Regions from separate parts of the Metabacillus sp. RB-C-LZQ-3-1 genome, predicted to be linked through region 1. Evidence: riboswitches for the same ligand, from Rfam matches in the RefSeq annotation. Region 1 holds a riboswitch; each other region holds the start of a gene.
The links. A riboswitch is a leader RNA that binds a small molecule or an ion and turns the genes downstream of it on or off. The one in region 1 is predicted to bind cobalamin.

Region 1 (7,315 bases):
GGTTAGCTTACATTCAGGATATCTACATCGTATATTTAAACAGCAAATGAATTGTACCATTATGGATTATTTAACTAAGTTAAGAATCCAAAAAGCTAAAATGCTATTAAAAGAAACAGAGATACCAGTGATCGAGATATCACAATATATTGGTGTTAATAGTCGTCAATATTTTAGTATGTTATTTAAAAAATACACTGGCCAAACTCCTAATGGATACAGAAAATTAGTGAAAAAATCGATAGAAAAATTTAATGGCTAAAAACAGGATAATCTGATAAATTGTCCTGTTTTTTATTTGATTAGTTCAGGTGGTGATTTTTAAATAAGTTAGGATTTTTGACACCTAATTTTAGAAGAAAGTTATAATCTTGCAAACGTAATCAATTAACTGTTGATAAAATGATTTTAAGAATGATGCAAGGGGGAGTAATCATACATGTCATTTAAAATTTCTTTTATCGGGGCAGGAAGTATTGGTTTTACTAGAGGACTTTTAAGGGATTTGTTAACTGTTCCTGAGTTTCAAGAAATTGAAGTATCATTTACAGATATTAATGCCTCAAATCTTAAAATGGTTACAGAGTTATGTCAAAGAGATATTGATGAAAATGGATTGGAAATTAATATTCACTCAACTACAAATCGCAGGGAAGCATTAAGAGGATCTAGATATATCTTTTCAGTAGTAAGAATCGGAGGACTCGAGGCATTTCGGCAAGATGTCGACATACCTCTAAAGTATGGAATTGATCAGTGTGTTGGAGATACATTGTGTGCCGGTGGAATTATGTATGGTCAACGTGGCATTGCAGAGATGTTAGAGATTTGTAAGGATATTAGAGAAGTAGCAGAGAAAGATTGTCTATTATTAAATTATGCCAATCCAATGGCTATGATAACCTGGGCCTGCAATACATATGGTGGTGTTCGGACAATCGGACTTTGTCATGGAGTTCAAGGAGGACATCGGCAAATTGCAGAAGCTTTAGGATATAAAAAAGAGGAAATTGATATTATTTGCGCTGGTATCAATCATCAGACTTGGTATATTAGTGTGAAACATAAGGGAGAGGATCTAACAGGTCAGATACTGGAGGCTTTTGAACAACATCCTGAGTTTAGTAAAACAGAAAAAGTGAGAATTGACATGCTAAAGAGATTTGGCTATTACTCTACTGAATCTAATGGACACTTAAGTGAATATGTCCCTTGGTATCGTAAACGCCCAGATGAGATAAATGAATGGATTGATTTAGGTTCATGGATAAACGGGGAAACAGGTGGATATTTACGTGTCTGCACAGAGGGAAGGAATTGGTTTGAATCAGATTTTCCGAATTGGATGAAGGAGCCTGCACTTACATATAAACAGGAAAACCGAAGTGAAGAGCATGGTTCATATATTATCGAAGGTCTTGAAACAGGAAGAGTTTATCGCGGGCATTTTAATGTTGTGAATAATGGAATTATTTCTAACCTTCCTGATGATGCGATTATTGAAGCACCAGGGTATGTCGATCGAAACGGAATAAATATGCCGCATGTAGGAGATCTTCCTCTTGGATGTGCTGCTGTTTGTAATGTAAGCATTTCCGTCCAGCGTTTAGCGGTAGAAGCTGCTGTTAAGGGAGATGATCTGCTTTTACGTCAAGCGATGATGATGGATCCGCTAGTTGGTGCAGTATGTAATCCGAAAGAAATATGGCAAATGACTGATGAAATGTTAGTTGCGCAGGAAAAATGGTTGCCTCAATATTCAAAAGCGATCTTGGAAGCAAAAAAACGTCTAAATACTCAACCTCGGATACCTACAAAGAATTATACAGGAGCAGCTCGGTTAAAAGTAAAAACGGTAGAAGAAATGGCTGAAAATAGAGAAGATGCAAACAAGAATGCGAGTGCAGCAGATAAAGCAAAGGTACGTCCCTCTTCGGTAGGAGAATTATAATCGTTCACCTGTTAGATCAATGATCTAGCAGGTTTTTTGCATTTAAACAACTGTAATTCTTAGATTTCTTTGTTTAATAAATTTAGTAATCTATCATCTTTCTTTGCCACATTATCCTACGAAAACACCCTACTTTAAAAATTCTTTTTGACAGTTTTCATTTCTCATGCTAAGATGACTATTAAATTCAAAACATAAATAATTATCTAAAAACTCTTATTCAGAGAGGTGGAGGGACTGGCCCGATGAAGCCCGGCAACCATTCAACGATAATTTGTTGAAAAGGTGCTAATTCCTGCAAAGTTATTGCTTTGACAGATAAGAGGGGATTTCAAGATGAAGACCTCTCTATTTATGATAAAGAGAGGTCTTTTTTGCTTTTAGAACATCATCTTAAAAATTACATATCAAATGTATCAGGTGCTGTGTGATTCGATCATAGCTTAAAAGGGAAGCCCGGTGAAAATCCGGCACGGTCCCGCCACTGTAATGAGGAGCAACTTATCAATTACCACTATTTCAAAATGGAATGGGAAGGGATAAGAAGCAATGAACCTAAGTCAGGAGACCTGCCTGTTATATGCGCTTGTACCTACGGATGTATAGGGAGGAGTGAGGAATACGTGTTGAGAAAGCCAGAATGTCTCAACTCTAGTTAGCTATGCGTATGAATCTCTCTTTTCTAATTTGAAAAGAGAGATTTTTTAGTTTGGGACAAAAAATAAAGATTAGAGGAGTGTAGGAAGATAATGACACAAATAAAAAGTTCAAACTTAGGCTATCCACGTATTGGGGAAAAACGCGAATGGAAAAAAGTGCTTGAACAATATTGGGCAGGCAATCTTGATCAAGACAAATTTTTAAAGCAAATGGAAGAGATCCGACTTCAACATCTTAAGAAGCAAAAAGAACAAGGAATTGATCTAATTCCAGTTGGTGATTTTAGTTTATATGATCATGTACTTGATACAGCAGTTATGTTTGGTCTAGTACCAAAGCGTTTTGATTATCATGGCGGACCTGTTTCAATCGAGACATATTTTGATATGGCAAGAGGGAATAAAGATGCGGTTGCTTGTGAAATGACAAAATGGTTTAACACAAATTATCATTACATTGTTCCGGAATTATATGATGTCGAACCTCAACTTGTTGAAAACCGTCCTCTCCAATATTATAAAGAAGCAAAACAAAAGCTTGAAATAGAAGGAAAACCAGTAATCTTAGGTCCTGTTACCTTTGTAAAGCTTTCAAAAGGATATAAGAAGTCTGAATTTCATTTATTGGTCAAAAAATTTGTCACAATTTATGCTGACATTTTACAGCAATTACAATCAGAAGGTGTAAGGTGGGTTCAAATCGATGAACCGATTTTATCTACAACTATTACGGACGTTGAAGTTGAACTATTCCAAGAAGTCTATCAACAGTTACATGAAGCAGCACCAAATGTAAAGGTGATTTTGCAAACATATTTTGACCGAATTGATTATTTTAAAGAGGTATGCTCTCTGCCAGTTCAGGGGATTGGGCTAGATTTCGTTCATGATGGAGGATATCATCTCTCTGCAATAAACCAATATGGTTTTCCTTCAGATAAGGTGTTAGCAGCAGGAGTGATCAATGGACGTAACATATGGAGATGCAATCTTGAAGAAAAGATTTCACTCATTACAGAATTATCGGAGTTTGTTTCAAGGGATCGTTTAATCTTACAACCATCATCAAGTTTGTTACATGTTCCAGTCACAGTAACTAATGAAGAAACACTAGATAAAGTTCTGAAAAATGCATTATCTTTTGCTGATGAAAAAATAAATGAAGTTGTTCTACTGACAAAAGGAATGAATCATGGAATTGAAACTGTACAAAAAGAGATCGACTCAAGCACATCAGCTATTCAAGCATTAAACAAATCAACATTTCGAAACAACGCAGAAGTTCAGGATGCTACAAGAAATATTCATTTATATAAAGCGGAGCGGAAAGCTGATTTTTCTGTTCGTCAGGAGATTCAAAAAAAGACTTTTCGATTACCCCTCCTTCCAACGACAACAATTGGTAGCTTCCCGCAGACAAAAGAAGTAAGAAACCATCGTCTAAAGTGGCGGAAAGGTGAGTTAACCGATGTGGAATATGAGGAATACATTAAAGCAGAGATTAAAAAATGGATCGAAATTCAGGAAGAACTGGACTTAGATGTTTTTGTCCATGGAGAATTCGAACGAACAGATATGGTGGAATACTTTGGTGAAAAGCTAGCTGGGTTTCAATTTACAAAATTTGGATGGGTGCAATCATATGGCTCACGATGTGTGAAACCCCCGCTTATCTACGGTGATGTAGATTTAAAGCAATCCATGACTGTTAAAGAAACTGTCTATGCCCAGTCATTAACATCAAAACCCGTTAAAGGAATGTTAACAGGACCTATTACGATTCTAAATTGGTCATTTGTCCGGGATGATATATCACGCTATGATGTGGCAAATCAAATTGCACTGGCGCTTAGAAAAGAGGTTGAAAGTCTCGAGGAGAATGGGATTCGAATGATCCAAGTTGATGAGCCAGCGATTAGAGAAGGGCTGCCATTAAAGCAAGAAAACTGGGAAAGTTATCTTAATGCAGCAGTATATGCATTTAAGCTTGCCACATCCTCAGTTCAAAATGATACACAAATTCATACACATATGTGTTATTCAAATTTCAAAGATATTATTGATGCAATTAAAGCACTTGATGCTGATGTCATTTCTATTGAAACTTCAAGGAGTCATGGGGAATTAATTCAAGCCTTTGAGGAAACTACATATAACAAAGGTATCGGGCTTGGTGTGTATGATATTCACAGTCCTCGCGTACCACAGGTTGAGGAATTAATAAAAAATATTGATCGTGCACTTCAAGTATTAGATCCGAAATTATTCTGGATTAACCCGGATTGTGGCTTAAAAACCCGAGGAATTGATGAAACGGTTGAAGCGCTAAAGGTGATGGTAGAAGCGGCAAAGCAATCGAGAGAAAAATTACTTGTAAATAAAGGATAAATATTATTTAACGAAAAATGCGGAATCTTTAGATCCCGCATTTTTTGTTGAAGAGAAAAACCTTATGTGTTATCAGCAGTAGAAAAAACACTCACAGCTTTAATGACCTAATGTAAAACATAAAAAATACAAAAATGACGACATTATTTTATTTCGTTTCCATTATCTGATAAAAAAATAAATGAGTTCACAAAAAATAAAAGTTTTTATAGAGAAGTTACTATTGATCAGTTAGTGAATAGTGTAAAATAAAAATATACTTATAACTAAAAAGTAAGGCTCTGTTAAAATTCTGCTGATTCCATCTTCAAATAACATAGTGTCAAATAACTATAACATAGCCACATTTTAAAATTCCAACTGGAGGTTTTCACTTTACCATGCCTAATCGCTATGCAGATTCTAATTTAAAACTATTTTCGCTAAACTCTGATCCCAAGTTAGCGAAAAAAATTGCTGAAATTCTTGGGGTAGAATTAGGAAAGAGTTCTGTAACTCGTTTTAGTGATGGAGAAATACAAATAAATATTGAAGAAAGTATTCGTGGATGTGACGTGTATATCGTTCAATCAACTAGCGCTCCAGTAAATGAACATTTAATGGAACTATTAATTATGGTAGATGCTTTAAAGAGAGCATCTGCAAAAACAATTAACCTTGTTATTCCGTATTATGGATATGCTAGGCAAGACAGAAAAGCAAGAGCAAGGGAGCCAATTACAGCAAAACTAGTTGCAAACCTGCTTCAAAGAGCTGGATCTACTCGTGTGATTGCTCTTGACTTGCATGCACCACAAATTCAAGGATTCTTTGATATTCCGATTGATCATCTTTTAGGTGTGCCTATACTAGGAGAATATTTCTTAAATAAGAAATTAGAAGATATCGTTATTGTATCACCAGACCATGGTGGGGTTACACGTGCTCGTAAATTAGCTGATCGTCTAAAGGCTCCAATCGCTATTATTGATAAAAGACGTCCACGACCAAATGTTGTAGAAGTGATGAATATTGTTGGTCATATTGAGGGGAAAACAGCGATACTAATCGATGATATCATTGATACAGCTGGAACGATAACATTAGCTGCAAATGCGTTAGTAGAGCATGGTGCTAAAGAAGTGTATGCGTGTTGTACACATCCAGTTTTATCTGGGCCGGCAATTGAACGAATTCAAAATTCAAAAATAAAAGAATTAGTTATAACAGACTCAATTACACTACCTGAAGAAAAACGTATTGATAAATTAGTTGAGTTATCAATTGCACCACTAATTAGCGAAGCAATTAAACGAATTCATGAAAAACAATCAGTAGACGAACTTGTACAACTATAACATTTGTTAATCAAAAATAACTGGAGCTATAAACAAGACTCCGGTTATTCCTTACGGCAAAATTCCCGGTATTAGTAAGGATGTGGATGTTTTGAGTATTGAAGTATCAGCATTAAAACATGTAACAGCTGATTGTGAACGTTGTTTTGGTTTGTGCTGTGTCGCCTTACCATATATGAAATCTGCTGATTTTGCTCAAGATAAAGATAGCGGAATTCCTTGCCAAAACCTTCAATCAGATTTCCGCTGTGGGATTCACAAGGATTTAAGGAAGAATGGATTTCGAGGCTGTACTGTATATGAATGTTTTGGGGCTGGCCAAAAGGTTTCGCAAATAACGTACAATGGGCATGATTGGAGAATCAATAAAGAAATCGCAAAGGAAATGTTTGATGTTTTTCCAATCATGCAACAGCTACACGAAATGCTTCGTTACTTATATGAAGCAATAAGCAGAAAAGAAACAAGTTCTATATATAAGGAACTCCATCAAGCGATAGAAGAAACTGAGGCTCTAACTCGTTTAAACCCAAAGTCGATTTTAGAACTAGATATTGTAGAGCATCGAACATTTGTTAATCACTTACTGTTGCAAACAAGTGAGTTCGTTCGTTCAAAGGTAAAGAAAGATCCAAAACAATGGAAAAAAGTAAAAGGAATCGACCTTATAGGAGGGGATTTAAGAAAAGCAAATCTTAAAGGAGCGAATTTAAGAGGAGCTTTCCTTATTGCGTGTGATCTAAGAGAAGCGGATTTAAGATATACCGACTTGATTGGGGCAGATTTAAGAGATGCTAATATATGTGGAGCGAATTTAAATGGTAGTATCTTTTTAACTCAAGCACAAGTTAATTCCGCTAATGGAGATATGAACACAAAATTACCTCCATCTTTAAGTATTCCCATTCATTGGCTAGGTTAATTTTTTTATTGTCAAAAAATTAATGGAATATAACATTTCATACAGGGGTATTATGTTT
Region 2 (7,315 bases), on a different contig from region 1:
CCCATCCTCATTTCGGCGGAGAGCTGATGGTCGTCGGTTTAGGGTGTGAAAAGTTATCACCAGGCCGATTAGTGCCAGATGGAGATCTAGAAAAAATTATTTCCTTGCAAGATCAAAATGGGTTTATCAATATGATTGAACTGATTATGAACATGGCAGAAGAGCGATTAAAACCATTAAATGAGCGTCAAAGAGTCACATGTCCCATATCTGATTTAGTTGTAGGATTACAGTGCGGAGGGAGTGATGCGTTTTCAGGTGTAACCGCAAATCCTGCGGTTGGCTATGCTGCTGATTTATTAGTACGGGCAGGAGCAACCGTTTTATTTTCTGAAGTAACAGAAGTAAGAGATGCCATCCATTTATTGACACCAAGGGCTGTGAATAAAGAAGTTGGTCAGGCACTTATAAATGAGATGAAGTGGTATGACGACTACTTACAAAGAGGAGAGGCCGACCGGAGCGCAAATCCATCACCAGGCAATAAAAAAGGCGGGTTAACCAATGTTGTTGAAAAATCGCTAGGCTCGATTGTAAAATCAGGAAGCTCTCCTATCGTCGGGGTAGTGCCACCAGGTGAAAAAGCAAAGCAAAAAGGGTTGCTCTTTGCGGCTACTCCAGCTAGTGACTTTGTATGCGGGACGCTTCAATTAGCATCAGGAATGCATCTTCAAGTATTCACAACTGGTCGTGGAACCCCGTATGGCTTGGCAATGGCTCCAGTAATTAAAGTGTCGACAAGAAACACTCTAAAGGAACAATGGAAGGATTTAATTGATGTAAATGCTGGCCCAATTGCAACAGGTGAAGCATCGATTGAAGAAATTGGTTGGGAACTCTTTCATTTCATCTTAGATGTTGCAAGCGGCCGCAAGCAAACATGGGCTGAACATTGGGGGTTGCACAACGATTTAGTCTTATTCAATCCTGCTCCTGTAACATAAGCGTTGATCGTTAAGGCACACCTTTTTATAGGTTGCCTTTCTCTTTTTATCAGATTACGAGATTTGTTAAAAGAATAAGGTAGTAAAGGAGGTGAAGCGTTTTGCGGAGTTATCTCATATTATCCATGTGTTTTCTGTTTCTCATTCAATACTTTCTTGACCAAACATGGCTAGGATATGTTGTGGTCGTTTTTGTGATCGTTGCCTTTATAGCCAGTGTCATGAAAGCGAAAGGCGTTCCAAGATTCATAGGCACCATCATGATGGGAACGGGTATCGGGTTAGAACTTTATAAAGGAGCAGGAATTGACGGGATTAGTGAAGGAATTCTATTAATCTTGCCTTTGCTTTGTTTAGTAACGCTTGCGCCACTCCTTTCGATCCCACTTAAGCTTGGTGGATATTTTGAAGCCATTGATATACTTTTACGTAATTTATTACATCACCCAAAACGTCTTTTTGCTGGGATTACAACCTCCTTATTTATTTTAAGTCCGATCTTGAGCTTAGGTTCTGTCCGTTTGATTAGTGAATTTCTTTCAGATTTAAAGCTACCATCAGCTATGTCGGCAAAAAGCTATCTCATAGGATTTTCAACAGCAATCTTATGGTCGCCATATTTCGCTTCAGTCTCATTGGTCCTATACTATTTGGATATGCCTGTAGGGAACTATATTTTATATGGTATTGGATTATCTGTTTTATCCTTAACAGTAGGAAATATATTGTTTGCTGTTTGGGAGAAACGACATCCGATTGAAAATCAAACAGTACCAGAAGTTCCTTTGGGAAAAAAAACGAAGAAACAGCTTATCCAATTAGCCTTATTCGTTTCCCTTCTTATGATCGTCTCCTTAATCATTGAGTTTATTACCCAATGGTCCATGATTGTGATTGTTTGTATGATTTCGTGTATTATGCCAATCATATGGGGATTTTCAACAAAAAGCTGGACAAAATTGATTCCGTTATTAAAAAACTACCGAGACCAATCCGTGCCGATAATGAATAATGAAATTATGCTGTTCAGCAGTGCAGGATTATTAGCACACGCATTACAAGGAACTGAATTAGCCAATCAAATAAGTGATTTTTTAACAATAGCGGCGAGTCAATCCTTTTTATTATTTGCTTTATTTGTTATCTTGCTTGTTGTTATTACCACGTACATTGGAATTCATCAAATCGCAGTCATTGCCGCACTAGCGATGCAATTAAATGCAGATCAGCTAGGAATCAGCAATCTATCTCTTGCGATGCTTCTTTTGCTTTGTTGGTCAATTTCAACTGCTTTAAGCCCATTTTCTGGATTGAATTTAATGGTAAGCAGAATTGTAGGAATATCAGGATTCGACGCGGGTATACGCGCAAATGGATTACATCTAATTGTCATGGCCGTGATTGGGATTGGTATTATTATGTTTATAAATTAAGGCACTTTTAGTAATGCCGGAAAATCTCAAAAGAAAAAAACAATTTTAAATTTAATACCGAATGATCTCACCTTTATCATGAAGGTGAGATTTTTTAGGGTCCCAATCACCTTACCATGAATGACGAAATCATAACAATCCTTGGAAAAAATAGCTTATAATAATCATAGAAACTAAAAAACAGGAGCATACACAAATGAACAAACAAAACAGCAAGTACAGATGGGTCGTTTTTGCTTCGGTTCTTTTCACTTATTTTCTAATTGTAAGTCAAAGAACAGCACCAGGTTTAATTACAGACCAATTGATGAGTGATTTTAAGGTGACAGCTGCAACAATTGGGTTCATCGCGAGCATTCAATTTTTTGCGTACGCAGGCTTACAAGTTCCGATTGGCATCTTGTCTGATCGTTTTGGACCTAATTTTTTTCTTATTGTCGGGACTTTTTTAACAGGGATCGGTACGGTGTTGTATAGTCTTGCACCAAATGATTCCGTTCTTCTTATTGCGAGATTAATCGTCGGAACAGGTGATTCAGCCATTTGGGTAAATTTAGTGTTGATTTTAAGTCAGTGGTTTAAAGGGAATGAATTCATCAAATTACTTGGTATGGCAGGAGTATCCGGAAGTCTTGGGTTCTTGTTGGCAACCGTACCATTTTCACTCTGGATTGGCTTAATGGGTTGGAGAACTTCTTTTTTAACTATGGGCATCCTTTTATTACTATGTGGAATTCTTCTATATGTTGTCCTTATTCTTAATCCAAGACGAATGATTAAAAACAATATTTCACTAGACTCGAGTCCTAAAAGAACATCTAAGCCTGAGAAAACCATGGTAATTTTAAAGCGGATTTTTTCAAATCGCCAAGCATGGGCAGCCTTTTTCTGTCACTTCGGTGCAGTTGGTACATATGTCGGCTTTATCGGCTCATGGGCCGTTCCGTATGGCATGTATGTGTTTGATATGTCATTGTCTGCTGCTAGTCAATTTGTTATGATCGGACTTTTTGGGGCCATTATTGGTGCACCATTATCAACGATGATTTCAAGTCGGCTGAATTCAATCAAAAAACCCTATATGATTATCCATGCAATGATTTTTATATGTTGGGCTTCCTTTCTACTATTTAGTGGAAAACCACCACTTTTTATGCTCGTTGTCCTCTTTTTCATGATTGGCTTTGGAAATGGTGCAAGTGCTTTAACTTTCGCAGTTGTACGCCAATCATTTGACACAAAAGAAGTAGGAGTTGCTACAGGTTTTGCAAACATGGGAGGCTTCTTAAGTGCAGTTTTATTACCGGGCATTTTTGGAGCTGTGTTGGACTCTTTTCAAGCTTCAGCAAGTCATGTTGGTTATTTTTACGGCTTTATGATTCCTGTGTTGTTTTCAATGTTAGGTTTGTTGGGAGTTTTTCTCATAAAGGAACAACCTCAGGAAGTAATGCAAACAAAAGAGCTCACCTTTTAATAAAAGCTATCTGTTGATTTTTTCAAATGTTGATATGGAAAGAAATCAACAGATATCCTTTTTTTTACAAATATTTCTTAATAAAGAAGGAGTACCCATGCACTAAGGAGAAATACATACTCGTAACAAACAGTACAAAATACAAAACAGGTCAAGGAGGATATGATGGGTAGATTAATACATTTCGAAATTCATGTTGATGACATGGAACGCGCTAAAAAGTTTTATGGAGATGTATTGGGTTGGACATTTGAAGATTGGAGCGACTACGCTGGAATGCCTTATTTCGGCGCAGTGACAGGTGATGCGAACGAACCCGGAATTAACGGAGCTTTAATGCAACGCCAAAGTGCTTCTCCATCTCAAGACCACCCGCAAAATGGTTATACATGCACGATGGTAGTGGAAGATTTAGATTCTACTGAATCTAAAATTCTAAACAATGGAGGCAAGGTTGTTAAGCCAAAACATGCTTTGCCTGGAATGGCATGGCAAGGGTATTATATGGATACTGAAGGAAATATTTTTGGCATTCATCAACCTGATGAGAACGCAAAATAGACTTTAATTCTTATCAATGTTAGAACCTGCTCTCCCATTGGGAGCAGGTATTTTTTATTTGTACACTGTAATCAATTTATCACAATGGACAAAAATACTTTAAAAGGCAAACTATCTTTGATACAGATATATAAAAAATTCACTTTATCTATTTTACAAACCACCAAGACTATACTATACTCACTAATAGAAAACAAAAAAATGAATATAAAACAAATAGGTTTCTTTCATAGAGATATGTAAGACTAAGAGGGAAGTTTGGTGTAAATCCAACACGGTCCCGCCACTGTAATCGAGAAGGAAGGTTATACAAGATCCACTGTGTAAAAGCATGGGAAGGAGAAACCGACCGCTATATTCGTAAGTCAGGAGACCTGCCTATTTGTTTTTTTAAGCTTCCTCGAGGAAAGGAATGTTTAAAGCGCTCGTAATCTCTTATTGTTAATGCTATTATTTATATAGTAGATTGCATGTTTATACATAGAATGAACAAGAGATCATTGAAATAGACGCCTTTAATCAACGCTTTCCACAGGAATAGCGTTTTTTTGTGTTCAAAAAAGAAAGGAAGAATGAAAAATGAGTACGTTTATGAAGAAGTGGGGTTTATTAAGTATTGTTCTTCTGTTAAGCATGTTCATGATTGTGGGATGTGGGTCACAAGAGGACAATACGCAAGGAGAACAGAATTCAGAGACTGGGACAGCACAGGAAGAAGGCAATACAGTAAATGGACAGCCATTTCCTGTCACAATAACCGATGATGCCAACCAAGAGGTAACGATTGAATCTGAGCCAGAATCAATTGTCTCTATTCAAGCAAGTAATACTGAAATTGCATATGCGCTTGGATTAGGAGATAAAATTGTAGGTGTATCCGATTTCTGTAACTATCCTCCAGAAGCTCTAGAGAAAGAAAAAGTTGGCGGACAGGACATCAATATTGAAAAGGTTCTTTCCCTTCAACCAGATCTTGCGTTAGTAACCGATTATCATTATGAAACACATCCTGACATTTTAAAGCAGCTTGAAGAAGCAGGAACGAAAGTAATCGTTGTTGGTGATACATCTTCATTTGAAGAAGTATATAAAAATATCGAAATGATTGGACAAGCAACAGGTACTGAAGATAAAGCAAATGAAATCGTGACAGATATGAAGGATCGCCTTGATGTTGTGAAAGAAAAAGCAGCAGAAATTACAGACAAAAAGAAAGTATGGGTAGAAGTTTCTCCATCACCAGATATCTTTACTACAGGTAAAAACACGTTTATGCATGAAATGCTAGAATCAATTAATGCCATTAATGCTGCAGAAGATCAAGATGGTTGGGTAAAACTAACAGAAGAGGAAATTGTCAAATTAAATCCTGATGTGATTATTACAACCTATGGCTATTATGTAGAAAATCCAAGTGAGCAAGTTTTAGCACGTAAAGGATGGGCGGACGTACCTGCGATTAAAAATGAACAGGTGTTTGATGTTGATAACGATACTGTTACAAGACCAGGCCCTCGTTTAATTGAAGGAGTCGAGACACTTGCGAAGCTTATTTATCCTGAAGTGTTTGAAAAGTAAGATTACGTGGCTGTATATTCTAAGCGGAGGGTTTGTACTTAGTACAGCCCTCCTTGGCTTATTTATTAGCAGTGTGCAGGTGCCCGTTACAACGATTTTACATATTATATCCGACAATACCATAGGTTTTGGCTGGTTAGAACAAATACCCAAAAACGAAGAAATGATTATTTGGAATATTCGTTTACCAAGAGTACTTCTTGGATTTTGCGTTGGAGCTTCTTTAGCATTAGCAGGAGCAGCTTTTCAAGGGCTTTTACGCAACCCATTGGCAGATCCCTATACAATTGGGGTGTCATCTGGAGCGTCTCTTGGTGCGGTGTTTGTTATTTTTTTTCAGTTTTCCATCATCGGCTTAGGAAACTTTACTCTTCCAGTTGTCGCGATTATTAGTGGATTTCTAACTTTGTTTCTTGTTTTTGGGCTTGTAAAATTAAGCAGCCGCAACCTTGCAATTGAAACGATTATCTTAGCAGGCATTATTGTGAGTTCTTTTATAGGGGCAATCGTTTCACTCATAATTTCTTTAAGTGACCGAGATTCGATGACACAAATTATTTATTGGTTATATGGAAGTGTTGGAATGAGAAACTGGACACATGTTCAACTAATTGTTCCTTTTATGGTGCTTGGTTCCTTAATCTTATTTTTCAACCATCGAGAGCTGAATGCGTTAGCCCTTGGCGAGGATGCCGCTGATCATATTGGTGTTGATGTGAGAAAAAGGAAGATTTTCATCTTAATTGGAGCCTCCTTATTAACAGGTGCTGCTGTGGCGGTATCTGGTTCGATTGGTTTTGTTGGACTTGTGATACCACATCTTATTCGGCTCATAACAGGTCCAAATCATCGTCATGTCCTTCCTTTGTCAATGCTTGTTGGAGGAGCTTTTCTTATTTTAGCAGATTTAGTTTCGCGTACGATTATCGCACCTAAGGAATTGCCGATTGGTGTGATTACAGCCCTTATTGGGGCACCAGTATTCGCACTTTTATTAATTCGAGAACGTCTTGGGCGGAGGGGATCATAAATGTTAAGAATTGAAAACTTAGTAGGTGGCTACTCGAATCCGCCCATTATTAATGGAATCGATGTTGAGATTGGACAAGGAGAATTTTTTTCACTCCTCGGACCTAATGGAAGTGGAAAAACAACGATTTTTAAGCTAATTACTGGTCAATTGCCGATAATGGATGGGGAGGTCTTCTTATCAAATCAACCAGTTTCCAGACTTTCAAAGCTTGATAAGGCGAAGAAAATGGCTGTTCTCACACAGGAAGCAAATGTATCATTTGATTACACCGTCGAAGAAATTATCGCGCTTG
Region 3 (7,315 bases), on a different contig from region 1:
CATTGTACTTGTAGCGACCATTTTTTGATTACGGGCCAAATTATAAAAGAAAGCAAATCCAGAGTAAAAGAAGAGGCCCTCTAAAATAACATCATATACGATTGATTTTAATAGGTTCTCAACATTAGGTTGTTCAGCAAAAGCCTGGTATCCATTTGTAACAAACTCATTTCGCTTTCTTAAGATCGGTTCACTTCTCCAGTATTCAAAAACCTCATCCTGCACATGCTTCGGTACTAAGCTTGAAAGAACGTAGGAGTAAGAGTGGTTATGAATCACTTCTTGCTGTGCAAGCATAATCATCAAGGCATTAATGCTTGAATCTGTTATATAGTCTGAGACCTTCCCGGCATAATCCGTTTGAATACTATCTAAAAGAGCCAGTAGTCCAATGATTTTTAGGAAGGCATCTTTTTCATCCTCTGTTAACTCAGGGTATTGCTTTATATCTTGAGCCATATTGATTTCAAAGGGTGTCCAAAAATTTGCCAGCATTTTTTTATAGCGAGGATATGCCCAAGGAAATGAAACATCATCCCAATTTAATACATTTGAGCTTTCACCGTTAATAATACCTGTTGACCGGTTTGGTGCGGCCGCATCCATTATTTTTCGCTTACTTAGAGTAGTAGTGGTTTCCATATACATTCTCCTTTTTACCGATAAAAAATTGTGAGAATGACTTAGAAAAAGTCATTCTCTAAAAAATTAGGCTGTTACGCATACTTTGTTGTTTTTTAATGCAGTTAAAGGTAAAAACAAGTTGGTTTCATTGCGCTTTTAGACACTTGCTTTCCTCTACTTCCTGCAGGAGTCAAGTGTCTTTCGCACCATTACCACTAATGCAACAATCTTTGTGAAAACAGCCAAATATTAACTAGCACAAGAATCGCATTCTTCAATCGTACTAGAAGTTGAGCGTAGATAATACGTTGTTTTTAATCCTTCTTTCCATGCAGATAAATGAAGATCAAGCAGATCTTTAGCTTTAATCGTATTTTGTACATAAAGATTGAAAGAGATTGATTGATCTATATGGCGTTGGCGCGCTGCATTTTGTTTAATGCTCCAATGCTGGTCAATAAAATAAGCAGACTTATAATACCAGGTTGTTGTTGAGTTAAGATCTGGAACGGTAACCGGAATTTTATAATCTTTCTTTTCTTCTGAATATACTTTTTGGAAAATTGGATCAATACTTGCTGTGCTTCCTGCAATAATAGATGTGGAAGCATTCGGTGCAACTGCCATTAAATAGCCGTTTCTAACTCCATGAGCCCCAACATCACGCTGTAGAGCATCCCAATCATAGTTGCTTTCCTGTGTGTGGTATCCTCGTTTGTCAAAATAGGCACCAGTTTCCCAATCAGAGCCTTTAAACACAGAGTAGGCCCCTTTTTCTTTCGCAAGCTCCATGCTTGCAGAAATCGTTAAGAAGGAGATTTTTTCGTATAAATGATCTGCGAACTCAACGGCTTCTTCGTGTTCCCATTTAAGCTGCTTTAGAGCTAATAAATGGTGCCAGCCAAAGGTTCCTAACCCAATCGCCCGATATTTTTCATTTGTTAACCTTGCTTGAAGGACAGGGATTGTATTTAAATCGATCACATTGTCCAACATTCTAACCTGAATAGGGATAAGCTTTTCTAACACATCATCTGTAACGGCTTTAGCAAGATTAATAGATGAGAGATTACAAACAACAAAATCACCCGGTGTTTTGACCGTAATAATTTTTCCATCCTCGGTATATTGCTCTTCGACAGTAGTTGGACTTTGGTTTTGTGTAATTTCTGTGCAAAGATTGCTGCAATAGATCATACCTTGATGGGAGTTTGCGTTTTTACGGTTCACCTCATCACGATAGAACATATAAGGAGTTCCTGCTTCTAATTGGCTAATCATGATTCGTTTCATAATCTCAATTGCAGGCACCTTTTCCTTTGAAAGTTGTTCATTTTGGACACATGCCCAATAACGCTCTCTAAAGCTTCCATTTCCTTTTTCCTCGTCGTAAAAATCTTCAATACTGAAGCCCATAACGGTACGAACCTCATGTGGATCAAATAAGTACCAATCAGCCCGTGCTTCAACCTGCTCCATGAAAAGATCCGGAATACAAACTCCTGTAAAAATATCATGTGTTCGCATTCTTTCATCACCGTTATTTAGTTTTGCATCAAGGAAGGAAAAGATATCTTTATGCCACACATCAAGATAGACTGCGATCGCTCCTTTACGCTGCCCAAGCTGGTCAACACTGACAGCCGTATTGTTCAGCTGCTTCATCCATGGAATGATTCCTGAGGAAACCCCTTTAAATCCGCGAATATCACTTCCGCGGCTTCGGATTTTACCGAGATAAGCCCCAACACCGCCACCAGATTTCGATAGATTGGCGATGTCTGTATTGCTATCAAAAATTCCTTGAAGACTGTCATCAATCGTATCGATAAAACAGCTTGATAGCTGTCCTACAGGTTTTCCGGCATTTGAAAGAGTTGGTGTTGCTACTGTCATATAAAGATTACTCATAGCCCAGTAAGCTTGCTTAATGAGTTCAAGACGGTTAGCTTTGTTTTCCTTTGCCATTAATGTCATAGCAATCACTAAAAATCGTTCCTGCGGCAGCTCATATACTTGTTTCGAAAAATCTTTTGTTAGATAGCGATCTGCTAATGTTCGTAGGCCAATATATGTAAATAAATAGTCGTTTTCCGGCTTAAGAAAGGATCCAATTTGGGTTATCTCATCCTTTGAATAATTTTCTAATAAGCTTGAGCTATAAAGTCCTTTTGAGATAAGTGTTGAAATAAGCTCGTAAAAATCTCCATATTTTTGCTCTTTCTTATATCCTCGATTTGCTGCCGCTTCTTTATAAAGTTTTGATAAATAAATGTGTGCACAGAAGTAGGTCCATTCGGGCTCTTGTTCATTAATATTAGATAATCCTTCTAAAATAAGAAGATTAATTAGCTGTTCAGAGGTATAGGATTCTCTTTGAAGGATCGTATTTTCTATACGATTAAGATATTCGTCAATATTTAGTGTTGGAAAATGTTGATGAATGCTTTTGATAAAGGTTGTTAGTTTTCCGAGATCAAATGCTTCTGTTCCATTTTGCTGATCCAGGATCATTGGGGATAATGTTGTCTTGCTCATGTATATTCCTCCGTCTGTACGTTTTTTAGCGGGGGAAAGATAAAACGACAGAAAGAGAGCAAGTCATTGAAGTTGAATAGCTCAAGAGATTTACTATCGTTTCATCTTCTCAGTCCCCGAAGAAATTGAAACTTTCACAAGGTTTAGGTAGGTCTCCTGACTTATGTTCTTCCTACTATGAGTCCTTCCCATACATGAGGTACAGTGGTAATCTCAATTCGTCACACTTACAGTTGCGGGGACAGTTCTGGATTTTCACCAGATTCCCTATTAAGCTAACAAAGCGCCTAACTCTCGTAAAGATACAATATATAGTTTTTCATTAGAAGTTAAAATCAATATATAGTTGATTTAACGATATGATTCCATGATAAATCAGTTGGATCAAATTAGCAATAGCTATTTTAAAAAGAAACTAGAATAATAGATTTAGATTATTCAGAAGTGATATAGAACAAAGATAACAGGAAAATGAATTGAACTCCAAATAAAAACCTTCTTCTAAAAAGATTGTTGTTTGGTCTGTTGATATTTTCCAATTGCTATAGGGAATTGTTGTTTGATCGAAAGGTGTGAGATTCCACGGGAACAAAGCTGGAAAGGTATCCCTACGGGAGTTTAATGAATATAACAATTGAAAAAACTGGTAATGTACGATTTTTTTGGTTGTTTAACCAAGCAGAAAATACATTAATTTTTAGTTATTTACTGGTCCTGTTTCTAAAGGGGACTTTTACCTTAAATATATGGGAGTAAATAACAAGTTTTTTACCTTTATTAAAAGCAGTTTTCAGTCCATTTAAGAACAAGTAAAAATCGAGTTAATCGACAAATTTTTCGGAAGAGCTTGTTTATAATGACATTAGCTTTTAAGGAAGGGAGTTGAAAATACCCTATCATTAATTGCTTGTGATGATCACTTGATAATATGAAGGAGGAATCAAAATGGTATTCAAAACATCCTGGAAATTATCGGCTCCTATTCTAGCCGTGATGCTTGCTGCAGCATGCAGTGATGGTCAAGACATGCAGGAAGATATTCAAGAACAGCCTGTAAATGGTGAAATGGACACAGAGGAACCAATGGGTGGAGAGACAGATTCTGAAGTACCTGAAAGTGAAGAAATGGTTCCAGAAGAGCCTGCAAGTGATGAGATGAATCCGGAAGAACCTGCTGATGAAGAAACAAATACAGAAGATCCTTCTAACCAATAATGTGGGATTTTTCTTTAAAGTATTTAGCTAAAATCGATTAATGTAATCAAATGAAAAATTTAATCCCAATCTATTATTCATTGTATTTGATATTCCATTTAGAAGTTACAATGTAGTTATTAATCAACATTAATATTAATATCGATTAGGAACTAAGTTTGTATCTTAAAGGTACATTGTCAAACCCTAATGCTAATATATAAAGTTATTTTGATCACGATTAAAAGGTTTACACCAAAAATAAGCGACCTGTTATTCCTCCTAATCAGAATAACAAGGTCGCTTATCTTATTTCCTTATTCATTATTTTTACAACTCTTTCATACAACAGAATCTTATTTTAATGCTTAATTCATAATGAACCAAACTAATAGAAAGTGTAAATATAAATACCCCTTTTTCTTCTATGGAAATTATATCAAAATATGGCCATTAATCATGTTGGGGGACATCTTCATATTTTTGGCTTTGACATCAGAGCATGAAGTGGCTATTATAAATATGGTTGTTTGTGAAAAATAATAAAAGGCTACTAAATATTTTGTGAAAAAAAACAATTACAAGACAATAATTAAATTTTATGATAGTACTACATAGGTGAAAGCGCTAACAATTGGAGGGGTGTACAACAAAATGATGGACATAATAGGGAAAATCAATGGGGTTCTATGGGGAACGCCCAGTTTAATTTTGTTATTTGGGACAGGCTTATTTTTAACAGTTGCTTTGAAAGGTTTACAGTTTAGAAGATTGCTATATGCCTTTAAATTGGGATTTGGTAGAGAAGAAGAATCTTCAGCAGCAGAAGGGGATGTAAGTAACTTTAAGGCCCTAATGACGGCGTTGGCTGCTACAATCGGGAACGGAAATATTGCCGGTGTGGCTACAGCGATTACGCTTGGCGGTCCCGGAGCAATATTCTGGATGTGGATTGTCGGATTGTTAGGGATGGCAACGAAATATTCAGAAGCTTTGCTGGCGATGAAATATCGTGTGAAAAATGAAAATGGAGAATATTCCGGTGGCCCGATGTATTATGTAGAAAAGGGATTGGGTAAAAAATGGAAGTTTCTTGGGGTTGCTTTTGCGCTGTTTGGCGCATTTGCCGCTTTAGGTATTGGAAATAGTGTGCAGTCGAATACAATCGCAGAAGTGATGAATAATAGTTTTAGTGTCAGCGGACTAACAACAGGCATCATTCTTGCCGTTTTAACAAGCTTGATCATTTTTGGGGGTATTCAACGCATTAGTACGGTTGCAAGTTTTTTTGTGCCAATTATGGCTTTCCTGTATGTTGGAGGAGCATTGTTAATATTAGCAATTAATTTTGATCAAATTATCCCTGCTTTTCAATTAATTTTCCACTATGCCTTCAATCCTGTTGCAGCTGCCGGAGGATTTGTCGGGGTGGCGGTGGTCGAAGCGATCAGAAGCGGCGTCTCCCGTGGGATTTTTTCAAATGAAGCTGGTTTAGGTACAGCTGCATTAATTGCGGGAAATGCTAAAACAGATCATCCTGTTAAACAAGCATTGGTTGCCATGACAGGTACATTCATCGTAACGATCATCGTTTGTACTATGACTGGATTAGTGTTAATTATCACTGGTTTCTGGGATTCCTCAGGTGGATTGTTATCAGGAGTACAGCATGATCCAAGTCTTGATGGGGGAGCTTTAACATCTGCTGCTTTTGCATCAACACTCGGTATTGTTGGTGAATATATTGTGGCCTTTTCGGTCATCTTCTTCGGTTTTTCAACGATTGTTGGATGGTACGTTTACGGTGAAAAATGCTTTGAATACCTTGTAGGACAAAAAGGAATTCTTGGGTATCGCTTTGTTTATATTATAGCCTGCGGTTTAGGCGCAGTGGCAAACTTATCAGTTGTTTGGGCATTTGCAGACATGGCGAACGCTTTAATGATGATTCCTAACTTAGTAGCTTTGTTACTATTATGGAAAGTCATTGTCAATGAAACAAACGACTTTTTTGAAAATCACTACAAATTAACAGAATATAAAAAAGCGAGTTAATCGTGAACCGCGAAACCTCTAGAGAAATCTGGGGGTTTTTCTTTAAATTTTTTTACCGCTTCAGCCTGGCATGTGGTAAATATAGAGGTGCAAAAAGAAATCATTTACTTTTCAGCAAAAAACATCATTTTAATACATTCCATATGAATGAGTTAAGAAAATACCGTCTCCTTAAGAGATAGTACGGCGATCCTTCATCAATCAAGTCAATATTCAATTGAAATTCATTCTCCCGGTGATCAATTAAACATTTGCCTTTCCATTAGCTTGAAAATCAAAAAAGAACAGCTCCCTTTGAGCTGTTCTTTAGTGTGTAACATCCTAAATCTTAATATCAATCTTCGCATTTTCCTTTAATTCTTCAACTTGCTGAGCGAGTTTTTCTTGCTGTTTTTGCTGTTGAAGTGATTGTTCGATTTGCGGTTTTACTTCTTCAAGCTTTGGAACTTCTTGTCCATTGCTCTTTCCTTGTTCGGCATATTGATTATACGTTTTTTGAATTTCTTCATCAGTTATTTCACCAGCCGGTAATTCTTTCTCAACGTACTGTTTAAATTTAATATCGTCAGCTATTTGAGTTTCAAGTGTTTTTATATCCATGCCCGATTTTTTAAGAGCGGCTTCGAATTCTTTTTCTGTTTTAAACTGTTTTTTCGTTTCGTCCAGCTGCTTATTAATATCTGCCTCTGAAGCTTTATAACCTTTTTTATCTGCATCTTGAATAAGAAGAGTTTGTCCTACTAAGCTGTCAATTGTTTGGGTTTTCACTTGCTCTGCAGCTTCTTTAGAAGTCGGATCTTGTCCCATTTGCTGCATTTGTCCTTGTATCGTTGCTAAGATGCTATTATAGTCGCTTCCTAAAATTTCTTTATCATTCACAATGGCAACAGTTTTCTTTTCATCT

Region 2: it holds a riboswitch for cobalamin, as region 1 does, so the genes downstream of both, AC4GZ8_RS21585 (ABC transporter substrate-binding protein) here and metE (5-methyltetrahydropteroyltriglutamate--homocysteine S-methyltransferase) in region 1, are expected to answer to the same signal.
Region 3: it holds a riboswitch for cobalamin, as region 1 does, so the genes downstream of both, AC4GZ8_RS10410 (ribonucleoside-diphosphate reductase subunit alpha) here and metE (5-methyltetrahydropteroyltriglutamate--homocysteine S-methyltransferase) in region 1, are expected to answer to the same signal.

What each region holds. Positions count from the first base shown of each region.
Region 1 is NZ_JBZFLI010000002.1:142,711-150,025, forward strand. Features, by position in the region: gene AC4GZ8_RS04085 (AraC family transcriptional regulator) at 1-262, shown strand, start outside; gene AC4GZ8_RS04090 (alpha-glucosidase/alpha-galactosidase) at 440-1,951, shown strand; SAM riboswitch class I at 2,165-2,276, shown strand; cobalamin riboswitch at 2,353-2,542, shown strand; gene metE (5-methyltetrahydropteroyltriglutamate--homocysteine S-methyltransferase) at 2,701-4,998, shown strand; gene AC4GZ8_RS04100 (ribose-phosphate diphosphokinase) at 5,379-6,335, shown strand; gene AC4GZ8_RS04105 (pentapeptide repeat-containing protein) at 6,511-7,257, shown strand.
Region 2 is NZ_JBZFLI010000018.1:59,194-66,508, forward strand. Features, by position in the region: gene garD (galactarate dehydratase) at 1-944, shown strand, start outside; gene AC4GZ8_RS21570 (hypothetical protein) at 1,046-2,377, shown strand; gene AC4GZ8_RS21575 (MFS transporter) at 2,574-3,851, shown strand; gene AC4GZ8_RS21580 (VOC family protein) at 4,017-4,412, shown strand; cobalamin riboswitch at 4,614-4,808, shown strand; gene AC4GZ8_RS21585 (ABC transporter substrate-binding protein) at 5,004-5,990, shown strand; gene AC4GZ8_RS21590 (FecCD family ABC transporter permease) at 5,953-7,020, shown strand; gene AC4GZ8_RS21595 (adenosylcobinamide amidohydrolase) at 7,021-7,315, shown strand, end outside.
Region 3 is NZ_JBZFLI010000005.1:208,150-215,464, forward strand. Features, by position in the region: gene AC4GZ8_RS10405 (ribonucleotide-diphosphate reductase subunit beta) at 1-642, opposite strand, end outside; gene AC4GZ8_RS10410 (ribonucleoside-diphosphate reductase subunit alpha) at 874-3,162, opposite strand; cobalamin riboswitch at 3,292-3,468, opposite strand; gene AC4GZ8_RS10415 (hypothetical protein) at 4,108-4,377, shown strand; gene AC4GZ8_RS10420 (alanine/glycine:cation symporter family protein) at 5,014-6,411, shown strand; gene AC4GZ8_RS10425 (SurA N-terminal domain-containing protein) at 6,733-7,315, opposite strand, start outside.